DNA from 3 places in the Streptomyces sp. NPDC006624 genome. Region 2 is predicted to be linked to each of the others. Evidence: riboswitches for the same ligand, from Rfam matches in the RefSeq annotation. Region 2 holds a riboswitch; each other region holds the start of a gene.
The links. Region 2 has a riboswitch for thiamine pyrophosphate ahead of thiC (phosphomethylpyrimidine synthase ThiC). Riboswitches for the same ligand answer to the same signal wherever they lie in the genome.
Positions count from the first base shown of each region.

Region 1: linked by a shared signal. The riboswitch ahead of ABZY20_RS18785 (thiamine ABC transporter substrate-binding protein) and the one ahead of thiC (phosphomethylpyrimidine synthase ThiC) in region 2 are both predicted to bind thiamine pyrophosphate.
Region 3: linked by a shared signal. The riboswitch ahead of thiO (glycine oxidase ThiO) and the one ahead of thiC (phosphomethylpyrimidine synthase ThiC) in region 2 are both predicted to bind thiamine pyrophosphate.

Region 1 is NZ_JBEXOM010000009.1:119,451-122,718, forward strand. Features, by position in the region: gene ABZY20_RS18780 (iron ABC transporter permease) at 1-601, opposite strand, end outside; gene ABZY20_RS18785 (thiamine ABC transporter substrate-binding protein) at 577-1,662, opposite strand; TPP riboswitch at 1,740-1,846, opposite strand; gene rlmN (23S rRNA (adenine(2503)-C(2))-methyltransferase RlmN) at 1,871-2,977, opposite strand; gene ABZY20_RS18795 (SRPBCC family protein) at 3,052-3,268, opposite strand, start outside.
Region 2 is NZ_JBEXOM010000007.1:165,728-168,995, forward strand. Features, by position in the region: gene ABZY20_RS15975 (YibE/F family protein) at 1-1,026, opposite strand, end outside; TPP riboswitch at 1,810-1,999, shown strand; gene thiC (phosphomethylpyrimidine synthase ThiC) at 1,992-3,268, shown strand, end outside.
Region 3 is NZ_JBEXOM010000001.1:388,334-391,601, forward strand. Features, by position in the region: gene ABZY20_RS01765 (thiazole synthase) at 1-612, opposite strand, end outside; gene thiS (sulfur carrier protein ThiS) at 615-815, opposite strand; gene thiO (glycine oxidase ThiO) at 812-1,978, opposite strand; TPP riboswitch at 1,976-2,087, opposite strand; gene ABZY20_RS01780 (hypothetical protein) at 2,139-2,489, shown strand; gene ABZY20_RS01785 (FAD-dependent oxidoreductase) at 2,522-3,268, shown strand, end outside.

The DNA.
Region 1 (3,268 bases), on a different contig from region 2:
GGGCGAGGGCCGGCAGGGTCACCTGCCGCCACGCCCTCAGCGGTGAGGCGCCGAGCATCCGCGCGGCCTCCTCCTGCCGCGGGTCGAGCTGCGCCCACAGGCCGCCGACCGTCCGGACGACGACCGCGTAGTTGAAGAAGACGTGCGCGAGCAGGATCGCCCAGACGGTGGTGTCCAGCCGTACGCCCCACAGCTCGTCGAGCAGCCCGCCGCGCCCGACCAGCGCCAGGAACGCCGTACCGACGACGACCGTCGGCAGCACGAACGGCACGGTCACCACCGCCCGCAGCACCTGCTTGCCCCGGAAGTCGAAGCGCGCGAACACGTACGCGCCGGGGAGCGCGATCAGCAGCGTGAGCGCGGTGGAGACGAGCGCCTGCCAGGTGGTGAACCACAGGACGTGCCGGACGCCGGACTGCGCCAGCACCTCCCCCAGCCGCCCGAGCTGCCACGCCCCGTCGGTCTTCAGCCCGCGCGCGACGATCGCGGCGACGGGGTAGGCGAAGAAGACCGCGAAGAACGCGACGGGCACGGCCAGCAGGCCGAACCGCGCCGCCGCGCCCCGCGCCCGGCCGGTCACTTGAGTACGAGCGACGTCCACGACTTGACCCACTCGTCCCGGTGCTCGGCGATCCTCGCCGGGGCCATGGTCTCGGGATCCTTCGCCTGCGGCCCGTACGTCACGAACTCCGGCGGCACCTGTGCGCCCTCGCGCACGGGGTAGACGAACATGTTGAGCGGCATGTCGTTCTGGAACTTCTCGCTGATCAGGAAGTCGAGGAGCGCCTTGCCGCCCTCGCTGTTCTTCGCGTTGCTCAGCAGCCCGGCGTACTCGACCTGCCGGAAGCAGGTGCCCTCGGCGACCCCGGTCGGGGCCGCGCTCGGCTTCGGGTCGGCGAAGACGACCTCGGCGGGCGGTGAGGAGGCGTACGACACGACGAGCGGCCGGTCGCCCTTGGCCTTCTTCCCGGCGGCCGAACCGGAGAACTCCTCGTTGTAGGCCTGCTCCCAGCCGTCGACGACCTTCACGCCGTTGGCCTTGAGCTTCTTCCAGTAGCCCTGCCAGCCGTCGTCGCCGTACCGCGCGGCGGTGCCGAGCAGGAAGCCGAGGCCGGGCGAGGACGAGGAGGCGTTCTCCGTGACGAGCAGGTTCCTGTACGCGGGCTTGACGAGGTCGTCGAAGCTCTTCGGCGGCTCGAGATCCCGGTCGGCGAAGTACTTCTTGTCGTAGTTGACGCAGATGTCGCCGGTGTCGACGGGCGTGACCCGGTGCTTGTCCTGGTCGGCCCGGTACTCGGCCTTGATCCGCTCCGAGCCCTTCGCCTCGTACGGCTGGAACAGGCCGTTGTCGAGGGCGCGGGAGAGCAGGGTGTTGTCGACGCCGAAGAGGACGTCGCCCTGCGGGTTGTCCTTGGTGAGGATGGCCTTGTTCACGGCCTGCCCGGCGTCGCCGTCCTTGAGGACGTCGACCTGGTAGCCGGACTGCTTCTCGAAGGCCGCGATGACGTCCTCGGACGCGGCCCACGAGTCGTGGCTGACGAGCGTGACGGTCTTGGAGCCGCCGGATTCCTGGCCGCTGCCGGACGAGCCGCACGCGGCGAGCGTGCCGGCCAGACCGAGCCCGGCGACCGCCGCCGTCAGCCGCGTTCTGTTGATGCTCACTTCATTCCTCCTGGGGTGACCAGGAGAAGACGCGGCCCCGCCCGGGACTTTCCGTGGTCCCGGGCAGGGCGCAACAGCTCGAGTGGTGACCGATCTCCCTACCCAGAATGACCTGGGCCAGGTTCGGAGGGTCTGCGGCCGTGTGCCGCACTCTCAGCGCTGTGGCGCTCCCCTGTCGGAATATGCAGATGTTCTTACGCCGGTCAGACTACCGTTCGGTGGCCGCGAGCTGACCACACGCCCCGTCGATCTCCTGACCACGGGTGTCCCGGATCGTCACCGGCACACCATGGGCGGCGATGGCCTCGACGAACGCCTTCTCGTCCTCGGGCCGGGAGGCGGTCCACTTCGAGCCGGGCGTCGGGTTCAGCGGGATGAGGTTGACGTGCACGGGCCTGCCCTTGAGCAGCCGCCCGAGCCGGTCACCGCGCCACGCCTGGTCGTTGATGTCGCGGATCAGCGCGTACTCGATCGACAGCCGCCGTCCGGACCTGGCGCTGTACTCGAAGCCGGCGTCGAGCACCTCGCGCACCTTCCACCGCGTGTTCACCGGGACGAGGGTGTCGCGCAGCTCGTCGTCGGGGGCGTGCAGCGAGATGGCGAGACGGCACTTGAAGCCCTCGTCTGAGAACCGGTGGATGGCCGGGACGAGCCCGACCGTCGAGACGGTGATCCCGCGCTGCGAGAGCCCCAGCCCGTCGGGCTCGGGGTCGGTGAGCCGCCGGATGGCGCCGACGACCCGGTTGTAGTTCGCCAGCGGCTCGCCCATGCCCATGAACACGATGTTGCTGAGCCGCGCGGGACCGCCGGGGACCTCCCCGTCCCTGAGGGCCCGCATCCCGTCCACGATCTGGTGCACGATCTCGGCGGTGGACAGGTTCCGGTCCAGTCCCGCCTGCCCGGTCGCGCAGAACGGGCAGTTCATCCCGCACCCGGCCTGCGAGCTGATGCACATGGTCACCCGGTCCGGGTAGCGCATCAGCACGGACTCCACGAGCGTCCCGTCGAACAGGCGCCACAGCGTCTTGCGCGTGGTGCCCTGGTCGGTCGACAGATGCCGCACGACGGTCATCAGCTCGGGCAGCAGCGCCTCCTGCAGCCGGCCGCGCGACTGGGCGGGGATGTCCGTCCACTGCTCCGGATCGTGCGCGTACCGCGCGAAGTAGTGCTGCGACAGCTGCTTGGCGCGAAACGGCTTCTCCCCGACCGCGGCAACGGCCTCCTTGCGCTCGGCAGGAGTGAGATCGGCGAGATGCCGCGGCGGCTTCTTGGCTCCGCGGGGGGCGACGAATGTGAGTTCTCCGGGCTTAGGCATGGCCGTACCAGTGTCGCAGATCGATTCAGGTGACCCGCGGCCCCGGCCGGCGGAACCCCTGAGGTACGCCCCGCCTACTTCCCCGCAGCCTCCAGCCGGTCCTTGAGGAGCCGCTCGTTGCGCGGGAGTTCCTTGCGGATCTGCGGGCGTACGACGAGGGGGACGAGGACCTTGCCCATGCCGTGGCCCTCGAAGTCGATGTCGATCGTGACGTGGGAGCGGCGGCCCTCGTCGAAGGGCTCGACCTCGCCGTGCACCAGTGCCCGGACCGGGCCGTCCACGCCGCGCATG
Region 2 (3,268 bases):
CTGCGCGATGGAGAACAGCAGCAGCAGCGGCAGCGCGGCACCCGCGTAGGCGAGGACGAGCGTGTTGACGACCGAGGCGATGTGGTCGCGGCCGATCCGGATGCCCGCCCGGTAGAGCCCGCGCCAGCCCATCGACGGGTTGGCCTCGTGCAGCTCCCAGACCGCCGACGTCTGCGTGACCGTGACGTCGTCGAGGACACCGAGCGAGCCGATGATGATGCCGGCGAGCAGCAGACCGCTCATGTCGATCGTCGGGTACAGGCCGTGGATCAGACCGGTGTTGTCGTCGGTGTTGCCGGTGAGCGCGGCCCAGTCGATGAACACCGAGCCGAGCAGGCCGATCAGCAACAGCGAGATGAGGGTGCCCAGTACCGCCACGGAGGTTCTGGCGGACAGGCCGTGACACATGTACAGGGCGATGAGCATGATGGCGCTCGCGCCCACCACCGCCACGACCAGCGGATTCGAGCCCTGCAGGATCGCGGGCAGGATGAAGAAGTTCAGCAGCAGGAAGCTGATGGCCAGGGAGATCAGCGCCATCAGCCCACGCAGCCGTCCGACCGCCACGACGGCGAGCGCGAAGATGCCGGCCAGCACCGTCAGAGGCAGACGGCGGTTGACGTCGGTGACCGAGTACTGCAGTTCCTTGGGCGCGGAGGGCTCGTAGGCGACCACGACCTCCTGGCCCTCGTGCAGCTGGCGGGACTGGTCGGGCTGGACGATCTCGGTGAACGTACGGCCCTTGTCCTTGCCGCTGTCGATCCGGATCGTGGCCCGCTTGCAGTCGCCGTTCTCCTGCTGCACCGCGGAGGACCCCTCGGCGGTGGAGGTGTCACCGGTCGGCGGGACGCCCTGGGCGCCGGCCTCCTGACAGCTCACCTCCACGACCTTGGTGACCGTGGCTTGCTGGGTCTGCCGGTCGAATCCGACGCCCGTGCGCTCGTGCGGCGGGGCACCGCCCGGCCACAGCACGGCGAGACCGACCAGGACCGCGGCGGCGAAGGGAATCAGGATCGCCGCGATCACCTTGCGCAGGTGCGTGGAGACGGGGGCCGCCGGACCGTGGCTGTGACTGTGCGAGTGCCCGTGGCCGCCGCCGGGCGAGGGGCCCCCCGGGCCGGGACCGTGTCCGTCACCGCCGCCATGACCATGTCCGTCACCGCCGCGGCCGTGCCCTGGCCCGTCACCGGGGCCGTGTCCGTGTCCTGGCCCGTCACCGGGGCCGTGTCCGTGTCCTGGCCCGTCACCGGGGCCGTGTCCGTGTCCTGGCCCGTCACCGGAGCCGTGCCCGTGTCCCGGCCCGACAACCGAGCCGTGCCCGTGGACGTCGTCGCCGTGCCCCTGTCCGCCCCCGGGACCCCGCCCGGGCCCGGGGCCGGCGCCGTGCGCGTCCCCGGGACCCTGTCTGCCCACAGGACCACCACCGTGCCTGGCCCCGGGGCCGTAGCCCTGTCCACCGGCCGGACCGGCACCGTGACCGTCTCCCGGCCCGGCTCCCTGGCCGCCGCCGGGTCCGTAGCCACTGGTGGGACCCGAGGAGTACCCGCCGGAAGCACCGGAGCCACGCTCAGGGCCGGTGCCGAAACGCGCACCGGGCACGGACCGCTGCCCCCGGGCAGGCGAGTGCCCGCCCCCGGCCGCGGCATCAGGGCCGCCTCCGGGGCCGTTGCCGTTTCCGGCGCCGGATCCGCGGGGCGGTTCGGGCGGTGGGTACGGAGGTCGGTTCGTCGTGGTCACCGACCGATCATCGCAAGAACGACGGGGGCCCTCTGTTCACCGCGCCAAGATTGCCGCTAGCGTGGAGGCACCTTTTGTACACGCGGGAGCTCGGAGCACCGGGCTGAGAGGGCGCTGACCTCCGTCCCAGCGATGTTTCACATGAAACATCACCGAAGTCGAGTGATGTTTCACACGGAACGTCGGCAGACGGATACCGCTGCGTCGACCGCCGAACCTGTTACCGGGTAATGCCGGCGTAGGGAGTAGGTCTCATGACCAACAAGGACGTACGCACGCCTGCCTCCGTTCAGGACACCCAGTCCGAGGAGGCCGGGAAGTCCATCGGCTGGCACAAGGCATACGTCGAGGGCACCCGCCCCGACCTGCGGGTGCCGGTCCGCCAGGTGCACCTCACCAACGGGCAGTCGGTCACGCTGTACGACACCTCCGGCCCGTACACCGATCCACTCGTCGAGACCGACGTGCGCAGGGGCCTGCCGCCGCTGCGCGAGAACTGGATCATCGCCCGCGGTGACACCGAGGAGTACGCGGGCCGTCCCGTCCGTCCCGAGGACGACGGCATCAAGCACACCGCGCCCCGGGGCGGCCTGCGCAACCTCGACGCCGTCTTCCCCGGACGGCCGCGCCAGCCGCGCCGCAGCCGGGACGGCAAGGCCGTCACCCAGCTCGCGTACGCCCGCCGCGGCGAGATCACGCCCGAGATGGAGTACGTGGCCCTCCGGGAGAACGTGGCGCCCGAGGTGGTCCGCGACGAGATCGCGGCGGGCCGGGCGGTGCTCCCGGCCAACGTCAACCACCCCGAGATCGAGCCGATGATCATCGGCAAGCGGTTCCTGGTGAAGGTCAACGCCAACATCGGCAACTCGGCCGTGACGTCCTCCATCGAGGAGGAGGTCGAGAAGATGACCTGGGCGACCCGCTGGGGCGCCGACACGGTCATGGATCTGTCCACCGGCCGCAACATCCACACCACGCGCGAGTGGGTCCTGCGCAACTCCCCCGTCCCCATCGGAACGGTGCCGCTCTACCAGGCCCTGGAGAAGGTCGACGGCCGGGCCGAGGAGCTGACCTGGGAGATCTACAAGGACACCGTCATCGAACAGGCCGAGCAGGGCGTGGACTACATGACGGTCCATGCCGGGGTGCGCCTGGCGTACGTGCCGCTCACCGCCAACCGCAAGACCGGCATCGTCTCCCGCGGCGGCTCGATCATGGCCGCCTGGTGCCTCGCGCACCACAAGGAGTCGTTCCTGTACGAGAACTTCGAGGAGCTCTGCGAGATCCTCGCCGCGTACGACGTCACGTATTCCCTCGGCGACGGTCTGCGGCCCGGGTCGATCGCGGACGCCAACGACGAGGCGCAGTTCGCCGAGTTGAGGACGCTCGGGGAACTCAACCGGATCGCGAAGCGTTTCCACGTACAGACCATGATCGAGGGCCCGGGCCACGTCCCGATGCACAAGATCAAGGAGAACATCGACCTTCAGCAGGAGATCTGCGATGAAGCCCCGTTCTATACGCTCGGCCC
Region 3 (3,268 bases), on a different contig from region 2:
CACCCCCGCGCACCCCAGCTCCATCGCCAGCGCCGCGTCCGACGCCGTCCCGGCCCCCGCGTCCAGGATCACCGGCACGCGCGCGTGCTCGACGATCAGCTGGAAGTTGTGCGGGTTGCGGATGCCGAGCCCCGAGCCGATCGGCGAGCCCAGCGGCATGATCGCCGCGCAGCCGGCGTCCTCCAGCTTCCGCGCCAGCACCGGGTCGTCGTTGGTGTACGGCAGGACCGTGAAACCGTCGTCCACCAGCGTCTCGGCCGCGTCCAGCAGCTCGATCGGATCCGGCAGCAGCGTGCGCTCGTCGGCGATGACCTCCAGCTTGATCAGGTCCGTGCCGAGCGCCTCGCGCGCGAGGCGGGCGGTCAGGACGGCCTCGCCGGCGGTGAAGCAGCCCGCCGTGTTGGGCAGCACCCGGATGCCGAGCCGGTCGAGGACCGACAGCACCGAGCCGTGCACGGAGGCGTCCACGCGGCGCATCGCGACCGTCGTCAGCTCCGTGCCGGAGGCCACCAGCGACCGTTCCAGCACGTCGAGGCTGGGTGCCCCGCCCGTACCCATGATCAGGCGGGACGTGAAGGACGTGCCACCGAGGACAAACGGATCGTCGGCCATGGTCAGCCTCCTTGGACGGCGGTGAGGACTTCCACGCGGTCCCCTTCGGACAGGGGCGTGGCGGGCCACTGCGCGCGCGGGACGACGGTTTCGTTGAGGGCGGCGGCCACCCCGGAGGGCGAGGCGGTGAGCGACCTCACGACGGTGTCGAGAGCGGTGCCGGGCCGGACGTCCCGGGGCTCCCCGTTGACGGAGATGTTCATACGGGCTGCTCCGTGAGTGCGGTGGCGCCGAAGCGCCGCGGGGTGAAGGGCCGGGCCTCCTCGGGCAGTTCGCCCGTGACCAGGGCGTGCGCCAGGGCGTCGCCGGTGACCGGCGTGAGCAGGACGCCGTTGCGGTAGTGCCCGGTGGCCAGCAGCAGGCCGTCCAGATCGGTCGGGCCGAGCAGCGGGGCGTTGTCCGGGGAGCCGGGCCGCAGTCCGGCCCGGGTCTCGGTGAGCGGCAGCTCGGTGATGCCCGGGACCAGCTCGTGCGCGTCGCGCAGCAGCTCGTAGACGCCGCCGGCGGTCACGGTGGTGTCCCAGCCCAGTTCCTCGGTGGTCGCCCCGATCACCAGCTCGCCGCTCTCGCGCGGCACCAGGTAGACGTGGCTGCCGCGCACCACCGCGCGCACGGTCCGGCTCAGGAACGGCCCGTGCCGCCGCGGCATGGTCAGCCGCACGACCTGCCCCTTCACCGGCCGCACGGGCGGCAGCACCTCCTGAGGGACGCCCGCGAGCCTGCCGCTCAGGCTGCCCCCGGCCAGCACGACGCGTCCGGCGGCCAGCTCGGTCCCGGCGCTCGTGACGGCGCCCGTGGCCCGGTCCCGTACGACGGTGAGCCGCTCCGCCCACTCCCGGTGGACCACCACGCCCGCCCGCTCGCACGCCTCGACCAGGGCCGTGGCCAGCCGCCGCGGGTCGATCTGGTGGTCGCCGTCGACCCGCAGCCCGCCGCGCACGCCGGGCGCGAGCATCGGCTCAAGACGGCGGCACTCCCGCCCCGACAGCCACTGCGACTCCAGCCCCGACTGCTGCTGCAGCGCGTGCAGTTCACGCAGATGGGCCCGGTCGTCGGCGTCCAGGGCCACGGCGAGCGTGCCGCAGCGGCGGTAGCCGAGGTCGCGGCCGGTCAGCTCCGCCAGCTCCGCGGCGAAGTCCGGGTAGCGGCGGGCGGAGGCCAGATTCAGACCGAGCAGGGTCTGCTCGCCGTAGTGCAGTTCCGTGACGGCGGCCAGCATCCCGGCCGCCACCTGGGCGGCGCCGCCGCCCGGCTCCGGGTCCAGCACGGCCGTTGCGAGCCCGCGCTGCGCGGCCCGCCAGGCCGTGACCAGGCCGATGATCCCGCCCCCGATGACGAGGACGTCTGAGGTCGGCGTACGCGACATGGGCGTCCAGCCCCTCCCTTCGCCGGCATGACCCGGATCAGGTTCGTACGGTCGGAGGCCGCCAGCCTCCCTCTCAGCCCGGTGCGTCCGGGCTCCCGCGAGTGCTCTACGTTGGCCACCCTAGCCCGCCCCGGTACACCGCAGTAAGGGAGCCTCGCCCATGGCCCGATCGCTCGACGGTCTCGTCCTCGCCCCGGTCGCCGACCAGGCCCCGGGCCAGGTCGGGACCCGCACCCGGTTCGCCTACCACGAGCAGGACGGGCGGATCTGGGCCGACTACGCGGGCGGTGACGTCGTACGCGGGCATCTGGTGGGTATCCGGGAAGGTGACAGGCTGGATTTCCGGTACGTCCAGCTCAAGCGGGACGGGTCCACCTCCTCGGGGCACTGCGTGTCGACGGTCGTGGAGCTGCCCGACGGGCGGGTGCGGCTGGAGGAGACCTGGGAGTGGGAGTCCCAGCAGGGCAGCGGGACGAGCATTGTGGAGCAGGTCACGGCGCACGAGCACTGACTGACGGAGTGTCAGTTGTCTATGGTGATCAGGTGAGCGAGCAGACGCAGGAACCAGGGTCCTCCGCGCCGCGGCGCGTGGTCGTGGCGGGCGCGGGCATGGCCGGGGTGCAGACCGCGGTCGCCCTGCGCGAACGGGGCTTCGCCGGCGACGTGGTCCTGATCGGCGCCGAGTCCCACCAGCCCTACGACCGGCCGCCGTTGTCCAAGGCCGTCCTGCTCGGCAAGTCCGAGGGCTCCGCCTTCGACGTCGACTTCGCGGCCCTCGGCATCGAACTGCGGCTGGGCAGCGAGGTGCTGGGCCTGCGCCCCGGCGACCACGAGCTGGACACCCGCGACGGGCCCGTGCCCTACGACGTCCTGGTCGCCGCCACCGGGGCCGAGCCGGTCCGGCTGCCCGGCTCCGAGGACATGCCGGGCGTGCACCTGCTGCGCACCCTGGACGACGCCCAGCGGCTGCGGCCGGTGCTCGCCGCGCAGGGCGGCATCGTGGTCGTCGGGGCGGGCTGGATCGGCGCGGAGTTCGCCACGGCCGCCCGGGAGGCGGGCTGCGCGGTGACCGTCGTGGAGGCCGCCGGCCGGCCGCTGGCCGGGGCGCTGCCCGCCGAGGTCGCGGCCCCGATGGCCGGCTGGTACGCCGACGCGGGCGCGGTGCTGCGGACGCACGCGCGCGTGGAGCGCGTCGAGCCCGGCGCGGTGTACCTGGACGACGGCTCGCGGCTGCCCGCGGACGCGGTCGTCGTCGGCATCGGCGCCCGTCCCGCGACGGGCTGGCTGGCC